DNA from 3 places in the Brevibacillus brevis NBRC 100599 genome. Region 2 is predicted to be linked to each of the others. Evidence: riboswitches for the same ligand, from Rfam matches in the RefSeq annotation. Region 2 holds a riboswitch; each other region holds the start of a gene.
The links. A riboswitch is a leader RNA that binds a small molecule or an ion and turns the genes downstream of it on or off. The one in region 2 is predicted to bind cyclic di-GMP.
Positions count from the first base shown of each region.

Region 1: linked by a shared signal. The riboswitch ahead of BBR47_RS31025 (hypothetical protein) and the one ahead of ggt (gamma-glutamyltransferase) in region 2 are both predicted to bind cyclic di-GMP.
Region 3: linked by a shared signal. The riboswitch ahead of BBR47_RS05820 (GNAT family N-acetyltransferase) and the one ahead of ggt (gamma-glutamyltransferase) in region 2 are both predicted to bind cyclic di-GMP.

Region 1 covers NC_012491.1:5,609,907-5,614,139, forward strand. The annotation lists gene BBR47_RS26505 (histidine phosphatase family protein) at 1-323, shown strand, start outside; gene BBR47_RS26510 (HD-GYP domain-containing protein) at 352-1,689, opposite strand; gene BBR47_RS26515 (DUF5317 domain-containing protein) at 1,673-2,224, opposite strand; gene BBR47_RS31025 (hypothetical protein) at 2,295-2,513, opposite strand; cyclic di-GMP riboswitch class II at 2,483-2,564, opposite strand; gene argF (ornithine carbamoyltransferase) at 2,657-3,628, opposite strand; gene carB (carbamoyl-phosphate synthase (glutamine-hydrolyzing) large subunit) at 3,573-4,233, opposite strand, start outside.
Region 2 covers NC_012491.1:5,866,382-5,870,614, reverse strand. The annotation lists gene BBR47_RS27760 (methyl-accepting chemotaxis protein) at 1-711, opposite strand, end outside; gene ggt (gamma-glutamyltransferase) at 792-2,510, opposite strand; cyclic di-GMP riboswitch class I at 2,692-2,780, opposite strand; gene BBR47_RS27750 (SET domain-containing protein) at 3,021-3,638, shown strand; gene BBR47_RS27745 (glutamine--tRNA ligase/YqeY domain fusion protein) at 3,718-4,233, shown strand, end outside.
Region 3 covers NC_012491.1:1,125,482-1,129,714, forward strand. The annotation lists gene BBR47_RS05810 (alpha/beta fold hydrolase) at 1-171, opposite strand, end outside; gene BBR47_RS05815 (methyl-accepting chemotaxis protein) at 286-1,776, opposite strand; gene BBR47_RS05820 (GNAT family N-acetyltransferase) at 1,778-2,332, opposite strand; cyclic di-GMP riboswitch class I at 2,524-2,607, opposite strand; gene BBR47_RS05825 (hypothetical protein) at 3,050-3,235, shown strand; gene BBR47_RS05830 (amino acid ABC transporter substrate-binding protein) at 3,484-4,233, shown strand, end outside.

The DNA.
Region 1 (4,233 bases), 260 kb from region 2:
TGGTCGAGCGTGTCCTTAGCGGAGTACCACGTGAGGATTGGTTCGAGCGACTCCGCGATACGTTCGATGACTTGACTCTTGAGCTTGAAGGAGGCGAATCCAGTCTTACTGCTATCAACCGGGCAAATTCGCTGCTCACTGAGATTTTGGCAGACGTGCATAAAAACATTGTGCTTGTTAGTCACGGATGCCTACTGGCCTTGCTCATGAAATCAATAGATAATCGCTTTGGCTTTCACGATTGGGAGAAATTAAGCAATCCAGATGTCTTCAAGCTTACCTGCCATTTAGAAACCAGAGAGCTCGTCCGCATATGGTCGTAAACGAATAAAAACAGTTACAAGGGGCAGCTCATCTGATTGCCTCCTGTAACTGTTTTTGTGGGATGGACTCTATTCCGATAATGCTCTGTAACTCATCGCACGGCAGTCGCTGAACGATTCTAATAAAATGCTCCGCCAATATCGGATCAAATTGGGTACCGGAGCCCCTTTTGATTTCTTGAAGCGCTTCCTCCACAGGCAAGCCTTTTCGATAAGGCCTGTCCGCAACCATCGCATCGAAAGCGTCTGAAATCGCTAAAATTCTCGCCATCAGCGGAATCTCATCCCCGGCTAAACCATCCGGATAGCCCCTTCCATCTATACGCTCATGATGGGAGCGGATCGCAGGAAGCAATTCATTGAACATCCCTGCTTGCAAAATGATTTCGTAACCAATGACCGTGTGCTGCTTGATCTTGTCATACTCTTCTGGAGTGAGCTTTCCTTTTTTATTGAGAATTTCGTCTTCGATGCCAATTTTTCCAATGTCGTGCAGGATTCCCCCGATATAAACATCCTCCACTTTTCGTTCGGCCAAACCAATATCTCTCGCAATTTCTCTTCCCCAGTAAGCTACACGCTGAGAATGTCCACTTGTGTATCGATCTCGTGCGTCAATGGAAGCAGCCATCGTCGTTAAGAAGTTGTGATTGAATGATTTGACCTCTTCCACTTTTTGTTGAAGCCTTTGAAGATTGTCATAGTAATGATGAAAAACGTAGCTGATCGTAATAAACGCAATCATCATAGGAATTAGTGTTAACGGACCATATAACTCTACTAATCGTGAACCTACCCCGGCAAGAATTAAAAGCAACAAGTAAGTCGAGGTAAAGCCTTTTGCCATCATCTTTACGGTTCGCGCCCAGGTCATTTGATGAAAATAGGAGATACCCAATCCACATAAAGTCAGGTTCACAAACCAATACACAACAGCCAAAAACAAATCGCTAATAATGGGAGAAACAGTTCCGAAGCCCTCGATCCAATCCTTCAAAAACGCTACTGTCCATATAGTCATTAACAACTGCCCAATGTTAATAATAGCTTTTAGCGGATTAAACCTTACCAGGAAAGCAATGATTAAAGATTCAATAACAGCAGCCCATACTCCGACCCAGACTCCGTACAACAAGATACCCGAAAAGATTACAGCATTGTTCACTGTTAAAATCGTATTAGATATACGCACGGGAGCAAAACAAGAAAAAATGGTCAGGAGGGTGTAGGTAGATAATACCCCCCAATGCTCACGAGCAGCCCATTCAGATGAAGATGTGTAAAAAATATAGATTGCTGCAATGACAAATCCAACCTGGACAACAATCCCTTTTATCCAAACCGCAAAATCAGTTTTTTGTCGCATAACTTTTACCTTCGCGAAGTTGTAGTAATGAAATCGGTTTATTCATCAATCGCTGAACAAGTAAAAAGGCACCTAACATAATAAAAATATCGCCGATGCTAATAATCCGCGGAATGAAAGATGGCATGTAAATGACATCCGTCAAAAACGGAAAATTCGAACTTTCCGTCAATACACTATGCTTGAAATTCGTTCCGTTTATAACAGGCTCTAAATCATAAGGAAGCTTTGCTGCTTGAACTAAATCGATTGGCATTTTTCCATTGTTAGACCAAATTGCAATCGCATTCAGAAACCAGCCGATTAAAAAAATCCGCATATCTTCAAATTCTCGATTAAAAACGAGGAAGGCCAAAATAAACACATACGCGATCGATATGAAAATGCCACCGATCGTAGGGAAGAAAACTGCACAAGACTGCAGCAATATGGTAACGATAAGAAGTTTCATTTGGTTGAACTTAGGTAATTCTTTGATTCTTCCCCCTCGCAGCAATGCTACGAGAAAAGATAGGGCAATTACATCCAATAGCATGTTGTTTCCTCCAAGCTTGAAGAAAAAACACCACTCAGCCAAGCGGTGTTTGTTTCTCCGATACGCTTATTTATCCAATATGGAAGTTTGCAGAAGTAGCTGCTACGATTGCTACCACCATCATAATTGCCGCGAACCATTTTTTCATTTTCTTTTCCCCTCCTTCAAGCATAGTGGAGAAAGCTGGCTTCGCTACTGTCCGTGATGCAGAGGCCAAGCGACCAAGTACAGCCCCTGCTCCCCTTTCCTTTTCCATTACGGAAAAGGCTGGATTCGCTACTGGCTCCATACGGACCAAGCGACCAGATACAGTCCGTACTTCTTCGCTTCTTTCCTACCTTTATTTTACACATAAGTGACAAAATTCGGCAATCATAGATTCATAGTCTATTCGATTTAATTGCAGATAGTTCTATTTAACTAGAACTATGTTCACACCAGCGCCGCCAAGATCGCTTTTTGTGCGTGCAATCTATTTTCAGCCTGATCAAAAATGACAGAGCGCGATCCGTCGATGACCCCGGTTGTCACTTCCTCCCCACGATGTGCTGGCAAGCAGTGCAAGAAGAGATAATCACGGTCTGCCGCTGCTACCAATTTTTCGTTCACTTGATAGTCGGCAAATGCTTTCAATCGCACCTCATTTTCTTCTTCAAAACCCATACTAGTCCAAACGTCCGTGTATACAGCATCTGCCCCCATGACAGCCTCTATCGGATCAGTGGTCACCATCATTTTTCCACCGCTTTGTTTCGCGTACCCTGTAGCTTTTGCGACAATGGTTGTATCCATTTCGTAGCCTACCGGAGTCGCCACCCGTACATCAAGACCTAGCAGAGCTGCGCCCAGCACCAGTGAGTTCGCCACATTATTGCCGTCTCCTACGTAGGCAAGCTTGATTCCTTTTAGCTTGCCCTTATGCTCCCAGATCGTCAGCAGATCAGCCAATGCCTGACAAGGATGGTACAGATCAGTCAAACCATTGATAATGGGGATCGACGCGTGCAGAGCAAGCTCTTCTACATAGGAGTGGGAAAAGGTACGAATCATGATGGCATCCACGTACCGAGAGAGAACTTTTGCTGTGTCGCTGATCGGCTCCCCACGTCCGAGCTGAAGCTCTTTTCCGCTCATGAACATACCCAAGCCGCCCAACTGGTGCATCCCTACTTCAAAGGAGACACGCGTGCGGGTCGAAGCCTTGTCAAAGATCATTCCCAACGTCTTGCCTTGCAGAGGCTGGAATGGCTGACCCAGCTTTTGCAATTGCTTGACGTGAGCAGACAGATGGAGCAGCTCCATCAATTCTTCCCCGTTGAATTCATCGACGCGCAGGAAGTCCTTTCCTTTATGCTTTTGTAACGGCAAGTTTTGAAAGTGTTCCAATATCTTCACTGGCTGCATGCGAGCCACCTCTTTTCTTCAGAATAGACCTCACGTATAACTCGAACGTATCGACAGCGGAGAACAATGGCACACCCTGTTGTACCATCCTGCTTCGCAGGGCAAATCCTGTCCGGCCCTGACGATTGCCTTTCGTCGCAGTAACGAGAGCGAAGGCCGCTTCTTCCTTTTGCAACAGCTCGATCCACGCCGCTTCATCTGCCACGATATGCTTCACGACAATTTCTTTGGATGCCAGCCACTCGGCCGTTCCGGGAGTCGCCGCCAGTTCCGCCCCGTCAGCTTGGAGTCGCCCCAGCAGCTCTCTTACAGCTTCCTGCTTATCTCCATCTGCCAGAGAAATCATGACCAACTGACCTTTTTGCCAGTCGCCGTACAAATTGTCCTTGAAAGCAAAGGCTTTGCCTGCTGCCTCTTCGAAAGAATGCCCCAAGCCAAGAACTTCGCCCGTCGATTTCATCTCTGGACCCAGTACCGGGTCTACACCGTTTAGCTTAATCGTGGAGAAAACCGGCGCCTTAACGACTGCAAACGGAATCTCTGGCAATAGCCCTGTACCGTAACCCATCTCCGACAGCTTTTCACCCAATTGTGCGCGAACCGCC
Region 2 (4,233 bases):
TTCTGTTTTTCCTGATTGAAGGATTTCCGTTAATGGTTGCGGCAGAGCGGATTCCGCAAGCGGTTTTCCGATCAGATCCTGGGTAGGGTGGTACTGAATTTGGTTCTTGTTATCAACGAGAATCGGATAACCATCGTTGCCTACTTTCAAATCTTTGAGAAAGGTAGCTGTGAAGTCATCTACATTGACGAGCCCGGTCAAGACACCAAGCTTCTCGTTGTTTTTCCCTTTTACAGGGGAAGCGACGATGATAGAGCGATTGCCGGTTGTCTTCGCAACAAGAACATCGGAGAAGCTGGGCTTGTCCTGCATACCGTCTTTGAAGAATTGGCGCTCGCCAAGATTGATTCCAACGCTTTTGGGGAACGTATCAGCCGTTACTTTTCCATCGCTTGCGATAAACGTGTTTCCGTCATACAGCTTCATTTCCTCGGTAAACTTGCGAATAAATTCATTTTTTGCTGCTGCATCATCGGATTGAATATCCGAGGTGCGGGCTAAAATTTGAATTTCTGTCATACGCCGGTCCAGATATTGATCCATCGCTATGGCTGTACTGGAAGTAAGGTCAACATAGGATGATTTTTGTTTATCAATGAGAATGGATGAAAAGCTGCTCGTGATAAACAACGAAACGGCAGTAAGTGGAATGACGGCCACGACGAGAAACCAAAGAATCATTTTGTTCCTGAGTTTGTTGAACAAAAACATAGGTTTGTCCACTCCTAATCCGTGAATGCGAAATAGAAACAGGCAGACTGCTGAGATGAGCTCAGCAGTCTGACAATATATTAATAGCCCATTGCTGCGCCTTCACCGCGAGGGTCAGCACCGCCAAATTTTACATTGGTTTGCGGGTCAATCAGGATTGCGCCGGACTGTCCCATCGCATCGGTATAGGCTGCTTCCAGCTTTTCGACTGGATGCCCACGTTTAATGAGCTCGTCCAGGACTTCTTGAGGGATGCGGCTTTCCACCTTGAGATTGTTGGAAGCAGATCCCCAGTTGCGTCCATGCAGCCATCTTGGCGCTTCGATTGCGTCTTGCACGCTGAAACCAAAGTCTACGATGCGTGTGACGAGAGCGGCTTGCGTTTGCGGTTGTCCTTCTCCCCCTTGTGTTCCGTAAAGAAGATAAGGCTTGTCCCCTTTAAAGAGCATAGCTGGGTTAATGGTGTGGAAGGTGCGTTTTCCTGGTTCCAAGTGATTGATGTGTTTGGAATCCAGAGAGAAGTAGCTTCCGCGGTTTTGTAAAAGGACACCCGTATCTTTCGCTACGATGCCAGAACCCCAGTCAAAGTAGTGACTCTGAATGATGGACACGGCATTTCCATCTTTGTCGACGATCCCGAACCAGGTTGTATCGCCTTTTGGATCAAGCGGTTCTACGGATTTGGCTGCTTGCTTCATATCAATGCGCGCAGCTAAATCTTTCCCGTGCTGCTTGGACAACAGCTCATCCACAGGGATATCCGCAAAGGCGGGGTCAGTCAGCCATTTGTCGCGGTCAGCGAAAGCCTGTTTGGTAGCTTCCACAATCGTGTGGTAGTAATCAGGTGTTCCTTCACCCATGCTTTTGAGGTCAAAGTTATTCAAAACATTAAGAATAGAGAGCGATGCCATGCCTTGGGAGTTAGGTGGAACGTTATACGCTTTGTAGCCACGGTAGTCTACCGTAATGGGATCTGCCCAAGTGGAGGTATGCTTCTCAAAATCTTTCAACGTGAGCAATCCGCCGTTGGCTTTCATGTCTGCTACGATTTTTTTAGCAACTTCTCCTTTATAAAAACCGTCAGCGCCTTTTTTCGCAATGATTCGCAAAGTATTGGCAAGATCCTTTTGTTTGAGAATTTCGCCCGCTGCATAAGGATCGCCGTTGGGCTTCAGGAATGTTTTGCGGAATCCATCAAAACGTTGAAGATTCTTCAAGTCATTGTCAGTTGGATCTGTCGCGTATTTTGTCCAATATACTTGGTTGGGGGAGACGGGATATCCGTTCTCGGCGTATCCAATGGCAGGCTCCAGCAGTCTGTTCCATTGAAGCTTATTGTTGCCCATGCTTTTATGGGCGTAGTTGTACGCCTCCCACCAGCCGGAGACGACACCAGGGACAGTGTTTGCTGATTCATAACCGCGGGACGGGATTTTTTCGTAGCCTTTGCCTTTGTAATAGTCGATGGTTGCCTTTTCGCCTGCGCGACCACTGCCGTTCAGCGCCTTCAGCTCTTTTGTTTTGGCATTGTAGATGAGCCAGAAGTTATCTCCGCCAATGGTTGTGTAATGAGGATAGACAACAGCTAAGGTGGAAGCGGCTGTAATAGCAGCATCTACTGCATTTCCACCGTCTTCCAATGTTTTCAGGGCCGCAGCCGTAGCCAGATAGTGAGGAGTCGTCACCATTGCGTTCGGTGACATCGATGTTGGACGGTTAGCAGCTTGTGCTCCAGAGAATGTTGATACCCCGATGACAGCAGTCAGCGCGACGGTCGAGAGTTTCTTCCAGAATGACATTCCTATGAAACCTCCTTCATGATGAAAAGAATAATGATTCATTAAACCGGCTATCCGCTGTTGCCTCACCTCCTTTAAAAGTTAAAAATACACAAACATACAAAAGTAGACAAAAATAGACATTATGAGCGCAAAAAAAGACCAATGATATAGGATCATTGGTCGCGTCCTACATCAATACTTCGGTAGCTGGCAAGCGTGTCCGCTGTTGCGGAGGTAGCCCCTGTAGCTTTGCGTCGCCGGATTTCCCCGGGTATGCCGTTTCGATATCAATGGGTGAAGCATAAAATGACACATATACTGATTCAATCGTTGTGGGAAAATGTTCCTAAAACTCCGTTTGCCAATAATATAGACTATTTACCATTTGTGGTAAATAAGAAAAATATTTTAATCCGGAAAAATAGTTAGGAATGCTATGTATTTTTCGACAGATATTCACACACCTCCTGGGGCAAAGCTGCTTATGATGATAAAAAGGCACATTTGCCAAGGAGTGAAACAAAGACCATGATGCATCCCGATACGGAATTGCGCTATATCAACGATGAGATCGGGTACGGTGTGTTTGCGACAAGGTTTATCCCAAAAGGAACGATTGTATGGGCACAGGATGATTTGGACCAAGTATTGGACCCTGCATTTGTGGAAAGACTTGACTCATTACGAAAACAGGACGTACAAAAATATTCGTTTAAGAACCAGTTCGGAAAGTACATTCTTTGTTGGGATAAGGCAAGGTACGTGAACCACAGCTTTCATGCGAATTGTGTGCCGACCATGTATGATATGGAATTGGCTGCACGGGATATTTTTCCGGGCGAAGAGCTGACTGATGATTATGGAACGTTAAATTTGGATGAACCTTTTGAGTGTTTGCCCGAGTCCGACACGGACCGCTCCCGTGTAATGCCCGATGATTTGCTTCGGTATTACCCGCAGTGGGATCGGATTGCAGCGGAAGCATTCCAACGGTTCAATCATGTTGAACAGCCTTTGCTGCATCTGATTCCCTCTAAGCATCTCGAAACGATTCGTGGGATCACGGAGCAGCGCTTAGCCATTGATTCTGTTATTCACCTGTATTGCAGGTCACAATGGCAAACGGGGCAGCAATGGGAGACGTGAGCGGGTCGGTCAACGACCCGATTTTGTTGAACTCTGGGAAGAGAATCAGTATTATGGAATGTAAAGGTGAAGTGAAAGGTTGATTTCATTGGAAAACAAGGTAGCGGCATCCAATTTTATCCGCAATATCATGATTGATGACTTGCAAGAGGGCAAAGTAAAGGAAATCATTACCCGCTTTCCCCCAGAACCGAACGGGTATCTCCATATTGGACATGCAAAAGCAATCTGCCTCAACTTTGAGTTGGCACGAGAATTCTCCGGCAAGGCCAACCTGCGTTTTGACGATACGAACCCGGTGAAGGAAGACATCGAATACGTAGAAGCCATCAAAAGGGACGTTCAATGGCTTGGCTTCGAATGGGACGGGTTGTTTTTTGCATCTGATTACTTTGAAGAGATGTACAACCGAGCGGTGCTGTTGATTAAAAAAGGTCTGGCTTACGTAGACGATCTGTCTCCTGAAGACATGCGTAAAATGCGTGGAACATGGACAGAGCCAGGCACAGATAGTCCGTTCCGCAGCCGGTCTGTGGAGGAAAACCTGGACCTGTTTGCACGTATGCGCCAAGGGGAATTCAAGGACGGGGAAAAA
Region 3 (4,233 bases), 1.6 Mb from region 2:
ATATACACGGTACTGGTCACATAGAGCCGCAATGGTATCATCCCAGAACAAGTTGGCTGACGCATTGCCGTGAATGAGGAGGAGCGGTTCTCCTTCCGGTACGCCTGCTGTCAGGTAGGAAACGAGCAATCGATCGGTCTGAATCGTTTTGGTTTCGATTCGTGCATCCATCAATGATGTGCCTCCTTTCAAGTGATTGATATCAGAATATTCTTATTATATACCCATTCAGTTACAAAATGAAAAAAGAAAACAACCGCCATTGAAAAGGCGGTTGCAGGAAGGCTACATATGGAGACCACGCATTTGCTGTTCGATTTTCTCAAAGCCGCCAGAAACCTTAACGACTTCGTCTTTTTGCTCAGAAACGAGAACAAGCACTTCTTCCAGGCTCTCTTTGTTCTTGTCGGTAATATCGGCGTTGACTTCTACTTTTGCGCCAACTTCCTGAATCATGCTGTGAACATGGACGATGAACTCTTGCAGGTTCTTCGTTTTATCGGCGAAGTTTTGCATGTAGTTGTCTACATTGGTGAACATTTCTTGTACTTCGAGGATGCCCTCGCTATTTTTCTCAAAAGACGTCTGTGACTCGGAAATCATATCCGATACGAGCTTCATTTTTTCACGAATGGTCATGAGCAAGCTCGAGATCGACTCGGAGGATAGCTTGGAGGATTCAGCGAGCTTGCGTACTTCATCTGCTACGACAGCAAATCCTCGGCCGTGTTCACCTGCCCGAGACGCTTCAATCGTGGCATTGAGTGCCAACAGGTTGGTTTGTGCAGAAATATCGGAAATGGTTTGAATGATTTTCCCAATCGATTCGGTTTCTTTATTGAGCTCTTGAATCAGCTGGTTCGTACCTTGGATGTCCGTGATGAATCGTTCAAAGTCATTGCCGATGTTGCCGATGCGTTTTCCACTCTCGCTAGTGGCTTCTTTGGTCGATTCTACGTACTCATGCATCTCTGTAACAGAGCGGGTCATGTCCTCAACTTGCAGATTCGTGGAGCTCATTTCCCGACGCAGCTCGTCCGTATTGCTAGTCTGGACCGTAAAGGACTCCATAATGTCTTGCAGGGAAGCAACGGTTTCGACAGCGCGAACATTTACACCATCTGTTACCTTGTTCAAATTCTCTTGATAGTCTTGCATAGAGGTGAGAGATTCATTGATTTGATCGAGAACACGTTGCAACGATTCCTTCGAGGCAATCGCTTCTTGCTTTTGTTGCTCACTTTCCTCTTGTAGTTTGTTATTGAATACAGCATGCATCATGCTCGTGATAGAGACGAAGCAGAAGGTGAGCAGGAAGTACATCAGGTCAAGATTGCTTGTCGAATGGAAAATCAATTCTCTCTGTGTCAGGAAGTAGTAAGAGACAATGCCTAATGTCGATACAATGGTCAAAATATTGATGAGTCGGTCTTGATAAATCCCCATGACTGCTACAAAGAACATAATGGTCATGATATTGATCATATGCGGGTCCAGTCCAACAATGATGAACATGAAGATTCCGATTACAGCGAAGTTGAAAAACTTCATGAAAGGCGCTGCTTTTTCACGGAAGCTCGGGCGATTGGAGATGTAAGTAAAAGGTGCCAGCACGCCATACAAAATACCCAGTATTGTGAAAACGAATGTGTACGAAACGCCTAGAAAGAGGTTTAAGACCTGAACAACCGTAATAATACTTGCAAATACGATTACGACCCAATTGTTTCTTCTTCTCAATAAATCAACGTTATCAATGTTATCCATGTTATCCATGTTACCCACCTACCTCGACTTTTACTTGATTGGACGACGACGAATTGTACCAGGAATATTTCGGATCGTGCTTATTGTCATAGACATCTTTTAGATGAAAGAGGGTCGGAATGGCATCGGCCCCTTTGTAAAAGACAATATCTTTGGTCTGAGTCGCCTTTACTTGATACTTCGTGTTAATAAATTTAAAAAAAGTTGGATCTGCTACCCCGATTGCGTGGGTATAGCCATGCTTTTCAGCGTAATCTATCATCAAGCAAATTCCTTTTTGCCCTAGTTGTCCACGGTATTTCGGCAAAACAGCAAGACTGTCTACCTCCATTACTTTCATATCTTCTGTAACAACATCTTGAAATAGTGATTTCATATAAGCACTTGATTTGGAAAAGGGCGTCATTTCAAATGTTCCACCTGCTTCACCATCATCGGCAAGTAGGAGGAATTGTGCGGAGCCTTCTTTCGCGTACTCCATCTCGAAGCCCATGCTTGTCCATACTGTTTCTTTGATTTCATGAAATTTAGCTAACTCTTGTACGGTTTCTACTTGTTTGTACATAACTTCTCCACTCCATCGTTTTCTGATTACCGTGTTGTGTATGTTTGACGTCCCAAAAGTTATGTTTTTCCATTCTGTTGCAAAAATGAGAGTGCTTTCATCCCCCTTTCAAAAAACGAAACACAAAAAAAGGCCGTTCCATCGAAATGGAACAACCGAAGCTACCAACATCAAAAAAATTGTTCCAAGATGATGGCAACCCGGCTATCATGGTCAAAGACTGTAGACCCGTGGTTTTGCGTCGCCACCTTTCGATGACTTTGCCTTTTGCATTTATTAGCAAAACTTGTAAAAGTGTGTCGAATTTTGCTGGACATAATCATGCAAAATATAAGACAAAAGATATACTTTGTCAAGTTTTGGTAGGGTAAAGAAACTAATTGTTCATAAAGTATAGACGAACAAAAAACCATTTGTGATATCAACTAGTCCTTCATTCATAGGCGTTAGGTTAGGGTACGCAGAATGTCTAAAACTTCGGTAGGCTCCATTCGGCTTTGTTGCCTTCCCCAAGGATATCGAATGTGAACTGTTGCCCATCTAAATTTACTTTATATAAACGTACTTTCCCCTGTTTGATGAAAGAGAAACCTTCTGAAAAAGTTTTTGGTGTTTGAATGCACGTAGCCGCTCAGGAGTTGAATGGTATACATAAAAATCACCCGTAACAAAAATTTTCCAACCATCCGATAACTAGAAGGAATAGGAGGGGATATTATGAAGGAAGCAAAAGTGATTCAATTCTACTTTTCCGGAGGCGGTGAAACGATTAGCATCGAATCCACGGAACCGGAAGAGATCATTCAAATGGTCGCTAATCAAAACGACGGATGGCTCCAGTATGATGATGTTGTCATCAACGTGAGAAATGTTTCATATATCAAAGTGTGCAATCAGGCGTAAGGATAGGGAGCGGATGTATATAGCTCCAACACGAAAAAGCTCTCCATTGAATGCGGAGGGCTTTTTCGTGTTGGAGGTAGCGCTGCTAGTCGGTATTTTCCCCAATTATTTGGCGTATATTTCTAAGGTGCTTTTGTTTACTAAAGTATCGACTATTCCCTGCTAATGTGCTATCATGATACCTTGTTAACGTATTACCACTTTATCAGAGTAAAACATAGAGTAGGGAAACGAGGGGGATCATCACGATGAAGAAAATAGCATGGATGTCATTGTTGTTGGGTGCGGTGGTTTCGTTGGTAGTGGGCTGTTCCAGCGCAAAAACTGGCGCTGACGCGAATAAGTTGATTATCGGAATTGATGATAAGTTTGCACCGATGGGTTTCCGGGATGAGAAAAATGAGCTAGTCGGTTTTGATATTGATTATGCACGTGCAGCTGGCGAAAAAATGGGAAAACAAGTTGAGTTTCAAACAATCGACTGGAGTGCAAAAGAGTCTGAACTAAACAGTGGTCGTATTGACTTGATCTGGAATGGATATACGATTACAGATGAGAGAAAAGGGAAGGTTCTCTTTACCAAGCCTTATCTGAAAAACGCACAAGTAGTGGTCACGAAGGCAAATAGCAACTTGACCAAGCTGTCAGACTTAGCCGGTAAAGCAATTGGTTTACAAAAGCTGTCTTCCGCAGCTGACGCGATTAATGCGAGTGAGATCAAAAATCAGGTCCAATCGATTACCGAGTTCCCTGATAACGTACTGGCACTGAGTGATTTGAAGATCGGTCGTGTAGAAGCAGTCGTCATCGACCAGATTGTGGCCGATTACTATATGGCAAAAGAGCCGGGAGCATTTAAGCAATTAGAAGAATCGCTGTCTCCTGAGGAATATGGAATTGGCGTCAAAAAAGGCAACGAGGCATTGCAAAAAGAGCTGCAAAAAGCACTGGATGCAATGAATCAGGATGGTACAGCTGCAAAAATATCGGAAAAATGG